DNA from 2 places in the Halochromatium sp. genome. Region 1 is predicted to be linked to the other one. Evidence: predicted binding sites of a transcription regulator. Region 1 holds the regulator's gene; the other holds the start of a gene.

Region 1 (7,995 bases):
GCAAATGGCTACGGCTGTCGAATAGGCGTCTTGGCGCGCTCATCGGTACTCCCTGGGGTGCTCCCTGGTCAATGGCTGGATGAAAAGAGCGGCATCCCCATGAGACCGTGGAGGAGCCAGCGACGCTCACCACGGATCTCGCGATAGATCCAAAGGCGCTCGCCGCGGTTGTTCTTGGCGACGTAGTAGTCACGCGCGATCTCAAAGCCATCCCACCAGCCGGTCTCGATACGCTCGCAACAGTCGCTGAGCGCAAGCGGGCCATCAAGCCAAGGGCGACCATGGCGCGTCTCGAGCAGCAGCGGCTCAGGCAGCAGCCAGAGGGGTCGCTCAGCACGAGCCAAGAGCAAAGCGCTCAGCTGCTTCTTCGTCTCAGGCCGCCTGCGAGCCCTGCCCTGCTTTGTCACCGAAACCGGATGAGCCATTGCCGGCTGAGTCCAACGCCAGGCGCGCTCTGGTCGATGATCTGCCACCAAAGCCAAGCCACGCACGGCCTGCTCGCCAAGACGGGCCCGAAGACGATCGAGCAAGGATGCTTCGGGTACATTGCAGCTGGGATCAAGGCTCCATAGCTCGCCAACGGTTGGTGGCAGTGGATAGAGACGCTCGCTCAGGAGTCCAATGCCGCGGACCGGCTGCACTAGCCTGATCCGCTCTAGGCGCTCGCGGAGCAGCGCTAGCCAACGCCCTGAATCAGCCTCCAGACGGGCGCTGCCAAGTTGAAAGCATGTCGCCTCACCATCGGCATGAGACAAGCTCCAATGCAATCGTTGCACGCCACTCTGGCGCGCGGCGAGAAAGGCTGCTAACTCGGCGAGTAGGCGATGACAGGGAAAGGTCAGGGCGTCGGTGCTGAGGATCTCCGCCGGCAGCTCTAGCTCAACCTGAAAATGCTCGGGGGGTTGATAGGGTCGTCTTGGATCAGCGCGCTCACCAAGAAGCCGCTCGATGCGCTGCAAGAGCGGCAAGCCGAACCGCTCAGCGAGTCCAGCGCGAGGCAAACGCAGCAGTGCGCCGATACTCTGCACGCCCATGCTAGCCAGATCCTCTCGGGCCTGACGCTCACTGATCAGCAACGCCGGCGGCAGGTCTGTAAGCGCTTGACGCAACGCAGCCCAGCTTGGAATCAAGCCCTGATATCCTGCCTTGGCCAACAGCAGCGCCGCTGATGGGGTTGGCGCCAGCACGCAACGCACCCGCCAGCCAAGCGCGCTGGCCTCGTCGCTCAAACGCTGATGAAAGGCCTCAGCGCCGCCGAACAGGCGCAGGCTGCGCTGCGCCTCCAACACCAGCGCGGCCGGACGCTCGGCTTCGAGGTCTAGGCTCACCAAATCACTGAAACCAAGTGCCCAAGCGGCTAACCGCTCCAATGCCGCGCGCTCGGCCACCGGTCGCCTGGGCAGGATGCGCAGCGCCTCTGACAGTGCGCTGGCACCGGACTCGGAGAGACCGGGCCGCACACCAAGACCGCGTGCTGCAGCATTACAGGCGATGATCTGCTCATGCTCGCTGACCGCAATCGGTAGCGCTCTCTGCACTGTGCGCTCGAAGAGCTGGAGAGACAACGCCGGTAGATACAGCCCAAGCCAGCGACAGCCCCCATCGTCCTGATATCCCCGGCTGCTCCTATCGCTGCTCGGACCATCGCATGAATCGATTTGGCCATGGCATTCAGCAGTCAGCAGATCCGTCTCTGGCGTGGCTCGGATCGCCGCTGTTTGGTCGCTGCGGTTTGCTACCAGGGCCTCAGCCGGGACCGAAGCCACAAGCTGTGGAGACGAGCCGCGGCAGGGTCTCTTGGTTGACCGCCCCCGATTCATGGGCCAGCTCATGAGCAGGATACTGCGACCTGCGGTGCTGCAGTAGACGGCGATGGAGGCCGGGCCCCTAGGTCATCAAGCGAGGAAGCCGAGAGGCTAAGCCGTCTGCCAGCGCGGCCTCCGCGCAGTTTGCGCAGCCCAATCAGCAGCCCATCTGCACCAGCTTCGCAATCCAATCGCAGCATCGCGGGGGTGGGATACTCCGCGGCAGCGGTTGGGCGCAGCAGCAGCACCGGCGTTGAGCGCGACTGTGCGGCTAACTGGAGCCGCCGGAGCACCGGCGTCGTCCAGGCCGCATCCTGTTTGCGACCCTGGTGCCCAGGCTCGCTCGCAGTCCAAGCAATGACCGCGGCACAACCCCCCATGCGCAGCCCTTGCTCCATGACCCAGGCGCCCTGCGCTGGCGCATCGACCAGGAGCAGGCGCTCGAGATCGAGCCCTTGCGCGACCAAGGCGGGGGCGTACGGGATCAAGGGCGGGCTCACCAACAGCAACCAGCCCTGATCCTGCTGATGCAAGTGAGCCTGATCCCTACTGGCTCCCCTGCTGGCTTCCCGACTGCCCTCCCTGCTGGCTCGACCGGGCTGAGCAACCGATTGATCCGCCTGACTGCTCGGCGAATGACGACCATCGCTGCAAAGGCGCGCCAAGGCTGGCAGGATCAGTGCGAGTCCGGCACCAGGCTGATCAGTGAGCACCTCAGTGAGCCCATTGATCGGCCAACCATCCCAAGGCAAGGCCTGATCCAATTCGGCAAAACCGGTCGCCATGCCTTTGGCCAAGGCACTGGTCTCGACGCGACCGCGCCAGAGGTCGGCGCGATCAGCAAGCAATCGCTGCAACGCAGTCGGCTCCGGGGTCGACTGCTGCCGGGAAACCGAATGCAGCTCAGAGACGCCGGGCATGGTGTGACACCTGCTGGCGATCCTGATGTCCAGAAGACCCATGCTGTTCCCGCGCTCCTTGCGAGATCCCCAGGCGCAGCACGCCCACGCCCAGCCCCTCAATGACCAGCGCCTGCTCGCGCAGGTCGATCTGCATCAGCGCAAAGGCCGGATTCTCGGGCAACAACTGTACTTGATGAGGCTGCCCTTCAATCCGCCGGAAGCGCTTGACCGTGACCTCATCATCGACGCGAACGACCAGGATCTGACCGTTTTGCGCCTCCGGCGTGCAGTGCACGGCGAGTAGATCACCGTCGAGAATACCTGCATCGCGCATGCTGAGACCCCGCACCCGTAGCAAGTAATCCGCGCGAGGATGGAATAATCCCGGATCGATCCAGTGGTAGTCCTCGATGTGCTCCTCAGCCAGGATCGGGCTACCGGCCGCAACCTGGCCGACCACCGGCAAGCTCAGGGATGCCCTCTCCGAGCCCCTCAAGGGCTCGGTCACTGCTTTGGCTACCGTCTCAGCGGCCGTCTCAGCGGCCGTTTCAGCAGCCGTTTCAGCAGCAGCCCCAACAGACTCATCCAACAGCGTGATGCCGCGCGACGCCCCGGGTTTTAGGGCAATCACGCCATGCCGAGCCAATGCCTTCAGATGATCGACAGCCGCATTGACCGAGCGAAAGCCAAAGGCCTCGGCGATCTCGGCCCGGGTCGGCGGATAACCGGTTTCGCGCCGGCGCTCGCGGATGAACGCTAGGATCTGGCGCTGGCGTGGGGTCAGGGTGTCACCCATAATGGATAGGCAGCAGGAATATCATGCGCGATAACTGTCATTATATACAGTTCACGCGGCAATCGTCATTATGACTCCAGTGCTTTCAAGCCATGGAAAACGCTCCCCCGAGCGAGCCCTAGCTGCGAAACCTGGCTTCCGAGGGCCCACAAGGTTTAGCTGTTTCTAGCTCATGAGCTCGTGAACAGTGACCCCGATTTATTCTCTCTTTGGTAACACGAAGCGAGCAGCACAGCTCGTCGTCGCGCGGTTTGTCAACTCGAGCGGCGCGCGAGTTAGCTGATCCGAGCAGACTTGCCCGCGAAGGCCGCCATCATACTGGCCGCGATTCGATGCCCAGCAGCAACCGCGGTGATCACGTCCGGTCCCTGGACCGCATCCCCCGCCGCCCAGAGCCAAGACTCGGAGGTGCGCCCGTCGGCGTCGATGCGGATGCGGTTGCGCTCCCATGCCAAGGCCTCGGTCAACGACTCCCCGAGAAAGGCATGGTCGGCAGCCTGGCCGATGGCTTCGACGATCAGGCCAGCGTCGTGGATCTGGATGTCGCTGTCGTCGTAGTTCGGTGCGAAACGCCCCTGTTCATCAAAGACCGAGACGCAGTGAACGGTCTCTAGCCCAGTGAGGGCGTCGCGCTCGATCAGGCACTGACGCGGACCGCGACTGGGAAGGATGACGACGCCCTCCTCGCGTGCCTCGTCGATCTCCTCGCGATCGGCGAGCATCAGGTCCTCGGCCTCGAGAGCGACTAGGGTGACACCGACCTTGCCAAACTGCTGGCGCTGCAGGCGCGCCAGGCTGCGGGCGATATCCATGGCGACGTTGCCGCCACCAATGACCGCCAGGGTCTCTGGAACCTCAAAGCGTTCACCGAGGGTGACGCGGCGGAGCAGCTCGACGGCGGAGACGACGTCCTGATGCTCGCTGCCGGGGATGCGTGTGGAGCGGCCTTGGTGCAGGCCGATGGCGAGCAGGACGGTATCGTGCTGCTCGCGCAGCTGATCGATACTGATGTCCTCGCCAACGCGGGTGTTGCAACGGATCTCGACCCCCATGGAGCGGATCACGTCGACATCCTCATCGAGCTTGTCGTAAGGCAGCCGGTATTCCGGGATGCCATAGCGCATCATGCCGCCGGGAGCGGGCAGCGCCTCGAACACCGTGACGCCATGACCGGCCTTGGCCAAATCGAAGGCGGCGGCGAGCCCTGCCGGTCCGGCCCCAATGATCGCGACCTGATGCCCGCTGGGCTCGCTGATGCGGCCCTCGGCGGCGATCTGCTTGATCCGCTCGTGCGGCACCTGATCGATGATGTGGCGCTTGAGCCAACGGATGGCGATCGGATCGCCCTCGTGCCGCGCCGCGCAGCTGGTCTCACAGCGATGGGTGCAGACGCGGCCGCAGACATTCGAGAAGGGATTGGTCTGATAGAGCAGCCGAATGCCCTGCTCGTAGTCGCCGTCGCGAATCGTGGCAATGTACTCGGGCACTGCCATGTGTGTCGGACAGGTGGCCACACAGAGGCCGCAGGAGACGCAGCGGTCGGCCTCGAGCTTGGCCTGCTCGAGGTCGTAGCCGGCGACGATCTCGACGAACGAGTCAGCGCGTGCCTCTGGCTCGAGCTCCCCCATCGTCACGCGCTCAATGCCGGTGAGTCGATGTCCCTCAGGACGCCGGTAGCCGAGCTCGGAGCTGTCCCAGTGCTTCAGATCGACGCCAGGGGTAAAGCAGAACACATCCGGGTCATGGTCGACCCATTTGTACTCGTTCGACATGCTGAGCGAGCTGGTCATGCAGACATCGACACAAAGCGCGCACCAGCAGCAGCGCCCATAGTCGATACGCGGACGCAGGCCGGAGTCGCCGGGCTTGGTCGCGATCTCCGCGACCGCGACCATGTCGATCGCCGCGTTCTGGCAGATCGTCTCGCAGGTGCCGCAGCCGATGCACTTCTCGATGTCGTTTTGGTGGAAGCCACGATAGCGCGGCGCACCTGGCCGATCGTTGAGCGGATCAGGGATCGTAACCGGATCGCGGAAGAGGTTCTTCCAGGCGCTGAAGGGAGAAAGGACGTCGCGAAGGCTCATCCTAATGTCTCGTCTGTTGTAGAGCTGAACCGTGGAGAGCTGAACCATGGCATGCGCGCACGATGGGCCAACCTAGCGAGCCGACCCAGTTGGCTGATCCCGCTGGGTGCACCATTGGCCGCCACTTCGATCTGTTCCAGCGGCCGCATTAGCGCTCGATCTCAGGCGGATAGGTGTGTAGGGAGACCATCAGCGCCGCGACATCGGAGATGTTGCAGTTGACGATCAGGCGCTCGAGCAAGGCCATCGCGTGCGTGTACGATGGACCGCGAACATTGACCCGGCGTGGATAGCCGCTGCCATCGGTGACCAGGTAATAGCCATATTCGCCACGCGAGCACTCGCCGCGGATGTAGGTCTCGCCAAACGGGATCTTCCAATGCAAGACATTCGGCAGCGGCGCCATCACCGCCCCTGAGCGCGGCATCCGGGCCAGGATCTGGCGGATCAGGTCGATCGAGATCAGCAGATCACGGCGGCGCACATCGGCACGGGTGAAGACATCGGAGTCCTGACCGACCACCGGCTCGAAGTCCAGCTCCGGATAGACCAGGTAGGGCTGATCCTTGCGCACGTCCTTGGCAACACCAGCGGCACGCGCGGTCGGGCCGGTGACGCCATATTGATCGACGATCGCCGGGTCGATATAGCCGAGCCCAACGGTGCGCTTCTTGAACACCGCGTTGTGGAACATGACGTCATTGACGTCGGCCAGCGTGGACTCGATCTCGCGCAGGGTTTCCTCCATGCGCTGGTCGAAGCCATCGGGCAGCCGGTCGCGCACCCCGCCGGGCATGATGAACATGTGATAGATGCGCGCCCCACTCAGTTCCTCGAAGCGGTCAAGCATCAAGTCACGCACATAGGTCGTCCACTGACCGATCACGCCCTGGCCGAGCGCCCCGGCCTGGCCCCCGAGGTACATCAGATAGCTGTTGATCCGCCCCATCTCGAGGATCAGGGTGCGTATCCAATCGGCCCGCTCCGGGACCTCGAGCCCCGCCAGCTCCTCGACCGCGGCCGCGTAGCAGTACTCGTTGAAGTCGGGCTCGGGGACACAGATACGGCAGACGATCGGGAAGCACTGGATGAAGGTGCGCCGTTCCATCAGCTTCTCGAAGCCGCGATGCAGATAGCCGACGTGGGTCTTGCCTTCGACTACCTCGTCGCCGCAGACGGTCAGCTCGACCGACATGTTGCCGGTGATGCCAGGATGCTGTGGCCCCTGCCAGAGCTTCAGATACTTGCCCGAGCTGAGGTCGATGTCCAGGCTGCCGTCCGGCTTCCTGGATGGGTATTGACTGCGGTCTGGTTGATACGCCATCTCAGGTCTTGTCCGGATAGAGCTGTTGCTTCATGAACTCAGCGGGATCAGTCGACGCGCGTCCCGGTCGCGGCGCGAAGACCTCGTCGGAAAACTTCAGGGTGTCGAAATCGCGCCGGTAGGGAGGGGTTCTGATCCAGCCTTCGAGGATGAAGTCTTCGTCGACCCCGGGGCTGCCCGGGAAGTCGATGCCGAACATCTCCCGCAGCTCACGCTGGTAGGTGGCCGCGGTGGGCCAGAGGTCATGGATGCTGTCCATCGATGCCGGGTCCCGCGGCAACATCACCCGCACCCCCAGATCGCAAGCTGCCAGCCGGTTGTTCATCAGGTAGGTCAGCTGGAAGTTGCCATCCTCCAGCCAGTCGACCGCGGTGAGCAGCACCAGATGGGTGAAGCCCTCCTGGTCGCGCAGATGGATCAGCAGCGATCGGAGTTGCTCCCTGGGGATGGTGACGAACGCCAGGTCCGGCCGTTGCTCGGTCAGCGCCCCCAGCGGGAAGGCCGTTGTCAGTCTGTCGTACAGATCGCGCATCGCTATCGGCCGCTCACCAGTTGTAGTCCGGCATGTCCCAGTCGTGGATCACCCGCTTCTGGTTGGCCTTGTACCAGTCGAACTGCTCGGCGTACTGGTTGGCCCCCTCCGCCTTGCCGGCCCGGATGATCCGCTTGAGCTCCTCGAAGCCGGCTAATAGCGCCTCCGGACGCGGCATGCAGCCGGCGATGTAGACGTCCACCGGCAGGTATTGGTCCAGCCGGGTGATGGTGTTGTAGGAGTCGAAGTACATGCCGCCGTTGATGGTGCAGGAGCCCAAGCCGACCACGTACTTCGGGTTCGGCATCTGCTCGTAGGAGCGGATCACCCGCTTCAGGGTCTTCACCGAGAGATAGCCGGAGATCACAAACAGGTTCGACTGGCGCGGCGTCGGCCGCCACTGGATGCCGAAGCGGTAGGCGTCGAAGCGCGGCGTCATCAGCGGCCGCATCTCGATCGCCCCGCAGCCGGTGCCGAAGCCAAGAATCCAGAGCGATTCGGCCCGAGCCCAGTTGAACAGGCCTTCCACGATCTTGCTGTAGGCCGCCGGCA
Region 2 (7,995 bases), on a different contig from region 1:
AGGAGAAGACCGAGTCGATCAAGGGCAAGATCAAGAAGGCGATGTTCTACCCAGCGGCCGTTATCCTGGTCGCGATCGTCGTCACTGTGGTGATCATGCTGTTCGTGATCCCGCAATTCAAAGAGCTGTTCTCGAGCTTTGGCGCCGACCTGCCCGGCTTCACGCTATTGGTGATTGCCATCTCCGACTTCATGCGCGAGTTCTGGTGGCTAATGGCCGCAGGGATCGCCGCGCTGGTCTATGCCGTCATCGCCGCATTCAAGCGCTCGAAGGCATTCCGCGACGCGGTCGACCGCCTCTCGCTCAGGTTGCCAGTCATTGGCCCCATCCTGCACAAGGCTGCCGTCGCACGGTTCGCACGGACCCTCTCGACCATGTTCGCCGCTGGCGTGCCGCTGGTGGACGCGCTGGACTCGGTCTCGGGGGCGACCGGTAATGTCGTCTATGCCGATGCGGTCAGAAAGATGCGGGAGGAAGTGGCCACTGGCCAAAGCCTGCAGCTGGCGATGCGCCAGGCCAGTCTATTCCCGCACATGGTGATCCAGATGACAGCCATCGGGGAAGAGTCGGGTGCCTTGGACGCAATGCTGGCCAAGGTGGCTGACTTCTATGAGGAGCAGGTCGACAATGCCGTCGATGCGCTGAGCAGCCTACTAGAGCCGCTCATTATGGTGGTGATCGGCGGCCTCGTCGGTAGCCTGGTGATCGCAATGTATCTGCCAATCTTTAAGCTTGCGGCTGTCGTCTGATGACGACGCCTAAGCCAGATGCCTGACCAAGCGAATTTACCAGGAGCCAATCCAAGTGAGTGAGATCATCAGCGCCTTCGAGCAGGCGCCGGCGCTGCTCTATCTCAGCGTCATGCTGTTCGGTCTCGCCGTCGGTAGCTTTCTCAACGTTCTGATCTTACGCCTTCCTCGGATCATGGAGCAGGAATGGCGCGAGGAGTGCGCCGAGCTTCTGGCCACTGAGACGCCGGCCGCCGGGGTGCAGCAGGATGCAGCCACAGCAAGCGCCCAGACCCCAAGCGCTGAGCTCCCAAGGCAAGGTCCACCGACATCAGAGGCCGCAGGACCGCGGCTTGGTCTAGCCCGACCGGGCTCGCACTGCCCAGCTTGTGGCACCGCGATTAGAGCCCTGGATAACATCCCGATCCTGAGCTGGCTGCACCTGCGCGGCCGCTGCCGTACCTGCAAGACCAGGATCTCGATCCGTTATCCGCTGGTCGAGCTACTCACTGCCGTGCTATCGGTCGTCGTGGTTTGGCAGCTCGGCCCAACGATCGCGGCGCTCGCCGCTCTGATCCTGACCTGGGGGCTGATCGCACTTGCAGTCATCGACCTCGACACGCAACTCTTGCCAGACAGCCTGACCCTGCCATTGCTCTGGCTTGGGCTGCTATTGAGTCTCGGTGGAGTCTTCACCGATCCCAGCTCGGCGATCCTCGGCGCCGCTTCAGGCTACTTGCTGTTATGGCTGGTGTTCCAAGGATTTCGGCTCGCGACCGGCAAGGAAGGGATGGGGCGCGGCGACTTCAAGCTGCTGGCCCTCTTTGGTGCTTGGCTTGGCTGGCAAGCGGTACCTCAGGTGATTCTGTTATCGTCGCTTCCAGGCGCGATCGTCGGCTTAGTGCTGATCGCCAGTGGCCGGCAGCAGGCCGGCCAACCGATTCCCTATGGCCCCTTCCTCGCCATCGCCGGCTGGATCAGCCTGCTCTGGGGTGAGGCCATCACCGGTGCGTATCTGAGCTGGGCCGGCCTCGCCTAATGCGGCGACGTGCTCCGCGATCAGCCCTTCGCTAGCCCGCATGACAGCCTGCATTAGACAATGACCTATCGTGTCGGACTCACAGGTGGGATCGGCAGCGGCAAGAGCACCGTTGCTGCAGAGTTCGCCCATCTCGGCGTGACAGTCAGCGATGCCGACGCGATCTCGCACCGCTTGACCGGACCCGATGGTGATGCGCTGCCGGCAATCGCCAGCGCGTTCGGCGCGGAGATGATCGATACGACAGGCGCACTCGATCGCGCTCAAATGCGGCAACGTGTCTTCTCCGACGATACCGCACGTCGCCGCTTGGAGGGCATTCTGCATCCCTTGATCCGCGCGCGAATGTTTGCCGAGGCCGCTGCCATTGGCAGCCCGTATGCGCTGCTGATGATCCCGCTGCTGCTGGAGACCGGGCAACAGTCATTGGTCGATAGGGTCCTGGTCGTCGACCTGCCGGAAGCCATGCAGATCAGCCGGGTGCAGGCGCGCAGTGGACTCGAGCCCAACGAGACTCAGCGCATCATGGCCAGCCAAGTCAGCCGCGCGGCGCGCCTCGATGCCGCTGACGACATCATCGACAACAGCGGCGAGCCGCATGACCTAAAGGCCCAAGTCGAGCAACTGCACCAGACCTACCTCAAGCTCGCGCACCAACACGCCGGCTGAGTCGATCTCCAACCGCTTGCCAGATCCTTCCCGAACGGCACCCGCTCGCTCATCGGACCCGGCATCCTGGCGGCGATGTCCAGCTCGTCGCGCCAAGACTTCCGGCACTGAAGTGACCATTGGATGGCTGCCGACCACCAGGCAGCAAGGGCCAATCGGTGATGCGATGGCCTTTCCGGAGCACCAGCAACACGGACCGCACGCTCAACAGGAGCTCGGTGAATTGCTGATTGATGAGTCAATAATGAGTTGCGCACGCAAGGGGTTGCTCTGTAAGCTCGGCTGCGTGGTCACCAATGGCCACCGCTAAACCCGTTCTCAAACCGCCGTTAAGCGTTTGAATCATTGGATAGAGAGGAGTTCGACCTGATGAAAAAGTCTGCGCGGTCAATCACTTCAGTGGGAATTCTGGCGATAATGGGAGCACTGACCCTGTCATCCCAAGCAGTGCTCGCAGTCGAATGCAAAGGAATGGAAAAGTCTGCATGCGAACGCCAGGACGCCTGTACTTGGGTAGATAGTTACAAGCGCAAGGATGGCGTGCAGGTCAATGGTTATTGTCGAGGCAAGGGTGGAAAGAAGTCGTCGAGCTCGAGTAGCAGCTCAAGCTAAGTCGATCAACTGCTTGCCGAGCAGCAGCGATCAGCTTATTGGTCAAGCTTGGCAAGCAGCTGATCATCAGTGAAAATCACGCGCCTGGACAACGAGGCCACCAAGCATCGATGAGTAGTCGATCAGATCGCTGACGACGATATGGGTCACGTCATGCTCACGCTGAACCTCTCCGACCGCACCGAGCAGCCGTGCCTGCAATAGTGTCGCACGTCGACGCACTGCGATCCGTTTCCAGATCACTAGATTCATCTGACCGGTTTCGTCCTCGAGTGTCACGAAGGTGACCTCGTTCGCGGACGCTGGTCGCTGACGAGTGATCGCTAGCCCCGCAACCCGAACTTGGGCACCCGGCTTAACCCGCTGCACTGCCTCTGCCGTCAGAAGCCGCAAGGCCGTTAGCCGCTCGCGCAAGAGCGCAAGTGGATGCCGCCTGAGGCTCAGCCCAAGACTCGCATAATCGGCGACAATTGACGCCCCTTCCTTGGGCGGCGCTAACAAGGGCAAAACGCTTTCGTCTCCTGAATCGGGGAACAATGGCAGCGGCTCGGACCTCGAGGCTGCCTGCCAGCCTGCCTGATGGCGGTTACCCACCAATGCAGCCAAGGCATCAGCCGCCGCCAGTGCTTTGAGATCGCGTCGGTTAAGCGCTGCTCGCTGCCGCAGATCAGCAAGCGATGCCCAGGGCGAAGGTCGGCGTCGTCCAGCAAGGTTCTGCACCGACGCTCGCTTCACAGGACGGTCAGCGCGCAGCGCCTTCCTGACTGCGCATAGTCGCTGTGCACCCTCGGCCGACAGTCCCTTCACTAGCCTCAGTCCGAGCCGCAGTGCTGGCTCACCGCGTCTGCCAGGCTCCAGGGTGCAATCCCAGTCACTGTCGCCAACATCGACCGGGCGGACCTCCACACCTTGGCGCCGAGCCTCCCGAATCAATTGCGCCGGCGCATAGAAACCCATCGGCTGGCTGTTGATCAGCGCGGCAAAGAAGGCCGCCGGCTCATGGCATTTCAGCCAGGCTGTGCAGTACACCAGCAGGGCGAAGCTGGCAGCATGCGACTCGGGGAAGCCATAGTCACCAAAACCGAGGATCTGATGATAGATCTGCTCGGCGAAGGCCCGCGGGTATCCGCGGCTGATCATGCCGCTGATTAGCCGATCACGGAACGGCTCCAGACCGCCACGGCGTCGCCAGGCCGCCATTGAGCGACGCACCTGATCCGCCTCACCCGGATCAAAACCCGCCGCTACCATCGCCACCTGGATCACCTGCTCTTGGAAGATCGGCACGCCTAAGGTCCGTCCTAGTACTGACTCAACCTCAGCGGATGGATAGCTGACCGGCTCTAGCCCCTGACGACGGCGCAGATAAGGGTGCACCATATCGCCTTGGATTGGCCCCGGTCGCACGATCGCGACCTCGATCACCAAATCATAGAAGCAGCGAGGCTTCAGGCGCGGCAGCATCGCCATCTGAGCGCGCGATTCGATCTGAAACACGCCAGTGGTCTCCCCACGCTGAATCATCTGATACACCAAGGGGTCTTCTTGCGGGATCGAGGCAACCTCAAGGGCTGTGCCGCGAAACGCATTGATCAAGGCCAGCGAGCGACGAATGGCGCTCAAGATCCCGAGCGCAAGACAGTCGATCTTCAGGATACCCATCGCGTCCAGATCGTCCTTATCCCATTGGATCACGCTGCGCCCATCCATCGCCGCATTCTCGATCGGAACCAGCTCTGTCAGCGGGCCGTTTGAGATCACGAAACCACCGACATGCTGAGACAGGTGGCGCGGAAAACCGACCAGCTCATCGGTTAGCTGCATCAATAAGATAACCTGTGGCTGCTGTGGGTCCAGGCCGACCTCGCGTAAACGCTCGTTTGCGACCTGCTGCCCATCCCACCAGTTGATATTGCGCGCTAGGCGCTCGACCTGATCAAGCGAAAAGCCGAGCGCTTTGCCAACGTCCCGCACCGCACTCTTGGGTCGATAGCGAATCAGGGTTGCCGCCAGCGCGGCGCGCTCGCGGCCATACTTGGTGTAGAGATACTGGATCACCTCCTCACGGCGCTGATGCTCAAAGTCGACGTCGATATCAGGCGGCTCACCACGCTCGCGCGAGATGAAGCGCTCGAACAACATCGCTGTCAGCGCCGGATCGACCTCGGTAATGCCCAGGCAATAGCACACCACCGAGTTGGCCGCCGAGCCCCGTCCCTGACACAGGATGCCGCGGCGGCGCGCGAAGCGCACGATATCGAAGACGGTGAGGAAATAGGGCGCATAACCCAGTTCCGCGATCAGCCTAAGCTCATACTCGGCGCGCACCCGGAATCGCTCGGGCATTCCCTGCGGCCAACGCCGCTGCTGCGCCTCAGCAAAGGTCATCCGCCGTAGATAGGCATCTGGGGTCTCGCCCGCCGGGACGAGTTCTTCAGGATACCGGTAGCGCAGTTGATCGAGAGAAAAACGACAGCGCGCAGCAACCACCAGGGTCTCATTGAGCAGCGCCGGCGGATAGAAGCGGCGAAGCTGGGCTAGCGAGCGCAGATGTCCTTCCTGATTCTGGCGCTGTGCTGCACCATGGGCGACAACCTTGCCGGCACGAATCGCTTGCAGCACGTCTAGCAATCGAGCGCGCTCGGGCCGATGCATCCGCACCGCTCCGATTGCAACCAACGGCAGCCCCAAATCTCGGCCTAGGGCTTCGAACCGACGCAGCCGAGCCGCATCATCACCTGCTCGGTGTAGCGCAACACCGATCCAGCAACGACCGGAGAAGCGTTCGCTTAACCATTGTCCATTGGCCAAGACAGGTCCGTGATTGGCGTTGATGCCCGTCTGGGCGCCTGAATCGGGGCCTGAATCGGCGCCAAAATCCGAGTCGGCAGCCCAAATCGCCAAGCACCCAGGCAAGCCCGCCTCCAGATCCTGCGGCAGCAGCCGATAGCGCCCTTTCGGCGCACGCCGTCGAGCAACCGAGATCAGCGCAGAGAGCTGCCCATAGCCTTCGGCATCGGCTGCCAACAGGATCAGACGAGGGCCAGAATCGACCTGCAGCTCGCTGCCAATTAAGAGCGGAAATCCGATCGCTGTGGCTGCCTCATGGGCCCGAACAACACCAGCCAGAGAGCATTCATCGGTAAGCGCAAGCGCCCGATACCCGAGCCGCGCCGCCTGCTCCACCAACTCTTCAGGATGCGAGGCCGACGACAAGAAGCTGAAGCTCGACCAGCAGTTCAGCTCTGCATAGGCTGACAAGACGTTCGCACCACCCATGGACTGTCAATAAAGACAGTATAGCCGGTACATGCAGGATCGCCAGTAGCCTAGAAGTCCCCTGACTCTTATTCGGCTCTGGTCGGGATAGGCGCGCGCTAGGTCCGCTCGATCAGACTACTGATCAATGACGTCCTCATCCCAGAACAGATCATCGTCCTGGTCCGCAGGCGGATTGCCGTCGTGCACCAGGTTACGGCGTCGTTGTAGATAGGCATCTCGGACGAAGGCGTAGCGGTCTAGCGCAGCCTCATCGACCAGATCGCCCGCCGCAAGCAATCCAGCCCGAGTATCAATCGCGCGCAGCACCACAAAGCCCCAATAGATCTCGTCTTTCTGCAAGCTGAAGAAGGGATCGATCAGCACGTCACCCGCAAAGCCAAAGGTGTCGCGCACCGAGCTCGGCCCCAAGATCGGCATCACAAAATACGGACCGTCACCGAAGCCCCAATACCCTAGCGTCTGACCGAAGTCCTCTTTGTAGCTCGGGATTCCCATGTTCGTGGCGACATCGATGAAGCCAACGAGCCCGACTGTGGTGTTAACGAGCACACGCCCAACATCGGTGCCAGCGCGCGAGAGCTTGAACTGAAGCACGTTGTTGACCGCGGAGGTCACATCCGCAACGTTGTTGAAGAAATTCGTGATGCCGTGATTTACCGGCTCCGGGGTGATCGCCTGATAGCCCTGCGCCGCCGGCTTGAAGAAGGCGTTGTCGAAGTCCGTGTTGAACCTGAACATTGCTCGGTTATAGGGCTGCCAAGGGTCACGCGGATCACGCTGCTCCTTGGGAATTGAGCTACATCCGCCAATCAGCAAGGCAGTGAAGAGCACCAGAAAGAAGACGCGCAGCTGCGCTTTGTGCATAGACTGGACTCCCGCATCTCATCATGCGCCGCGATACCCCAGGCGGATGTTAGCACAGCGTTCCGGCGCAGCTGCTGATCAGTAAACGCGACTGACCTCGACACCTGCCGCCTGCAGGCGCTCCAACAAACCACCGGGGCCAGGCAGATGCAGCGCGCCCACTGCGATGAAACGTCCCCCTTGCCGCATGACTGGACTCAACCTTTCAAACATGCGTTGATTACGATCGTCGATCAGCGCCTCATGCAGGCGCGCCTCAAGCTCCGGGCCGCCGGCAGCCAGGGTCTGCCCGAGCTGCATCAAGGCATCGAGGTCTCGCGCCAAATAGGCATTGAGCAATGACGCAAAGATCTTGGGCAGCTGTTGTCGCTCGCGCAGTGTCGCATCAAGCAGCGCGACCTGATCTTCGCGGCTCAGGGTCTGAAACACCGACAGCTGCTCAGCAAGGGTCTCAAGCCCCTGAACAGGCTTCCCCGCATCCAGCGCCCGTTGATAGAGCGCGACATCAAGCACCGCGCCAGCACTTGCTGGCGGCATGCTAAGGACCAGCAAGACCGCCCAGGGCTGGAGCCGCTCGGCCACCTTCGCGGGCATCCCTCGCTCACCGAGCGCCGCGAGAATGTCACGGTACAGCACTGGAGGCAAGATCTCCTCAAGGTGCTCATCTGGGCCAAGCAGCATCGCGGCGCGGGCTGCTTCCAGCATCGCGGCATCCGGGACGACCTCCAGCACCACCACCGTTGCTCGGTCGAACGCATCGAGCACGGGCTCCGGCAGCTGTGTCACACGGGGGTCATCGCT

Evidence for each region. The regulator LexA, encoded in region 1, represses DNA repair genes until DNA is damaged. The targets are predictions, from matches to a motif close to TACTGTNNATATNNACAGTA.
Region 2: the regulator LexA is predicted to act here: its motif matches at 6,329-6,348, upstream of ACY693_RS03465 (error-prone DNA polymerase).

What each region holds. Positions count from the first base shown of each region.
Region 1 covers NZ_JBUDPI010000023.1:4,705-12,699, forward strand. The annotation lists gene ACY693_RS02890 (Y-family DNA polymerase) at 69-1,538, opposite strand; gene ACY693_RS02895 (hypothetical protein) at 1,829-2,725, opposite strand; gene lexA (transcriptional repressor LexA) at 2,709-3,503, opposite strand; gene ACY693_RS02905 (FAD-dependent oxidoreductase) at 3,779-5,587, opposite strand; gene ACY693_RS02910 (NADH-quinone oxidoreductase subunit D) at 5,736-6,911, opposite strand; gene ACY693_RS02915 (NADH-quinone oxidoreductase subunit C) at 6,913-7,443, opposite strand; gene ACY693_RS02920 (NuoB/complex I 20 kDa subunit family protein) at 7,457-7,995, opposite strand, start outside.
Region 2 covers NZ_JBUDPI010000029.1:2,724-10,718, forward strand. The annotation lists gene ACY693_RS03450 (type II secretion system F family protein) at 1-749, shown strand, start outside; gene ACY693_RS03455 (prepilin peptidase) at 799-1,767, shown strand; gene coaE (dephospho-CoA kinase) at 1,828-2,436, shown strand; gene ACY693_RS03465 (error-prone DNA polymerase) at 3,115-6,327, opposite strand; gene ACY693_RS03470 (MlaA family lipoprotein) at 6,445-7,194, opposite strand; gene ACY693_RS03475 (TraB/GumN family protein) at 7,273-7,995, opposite strand, start outside.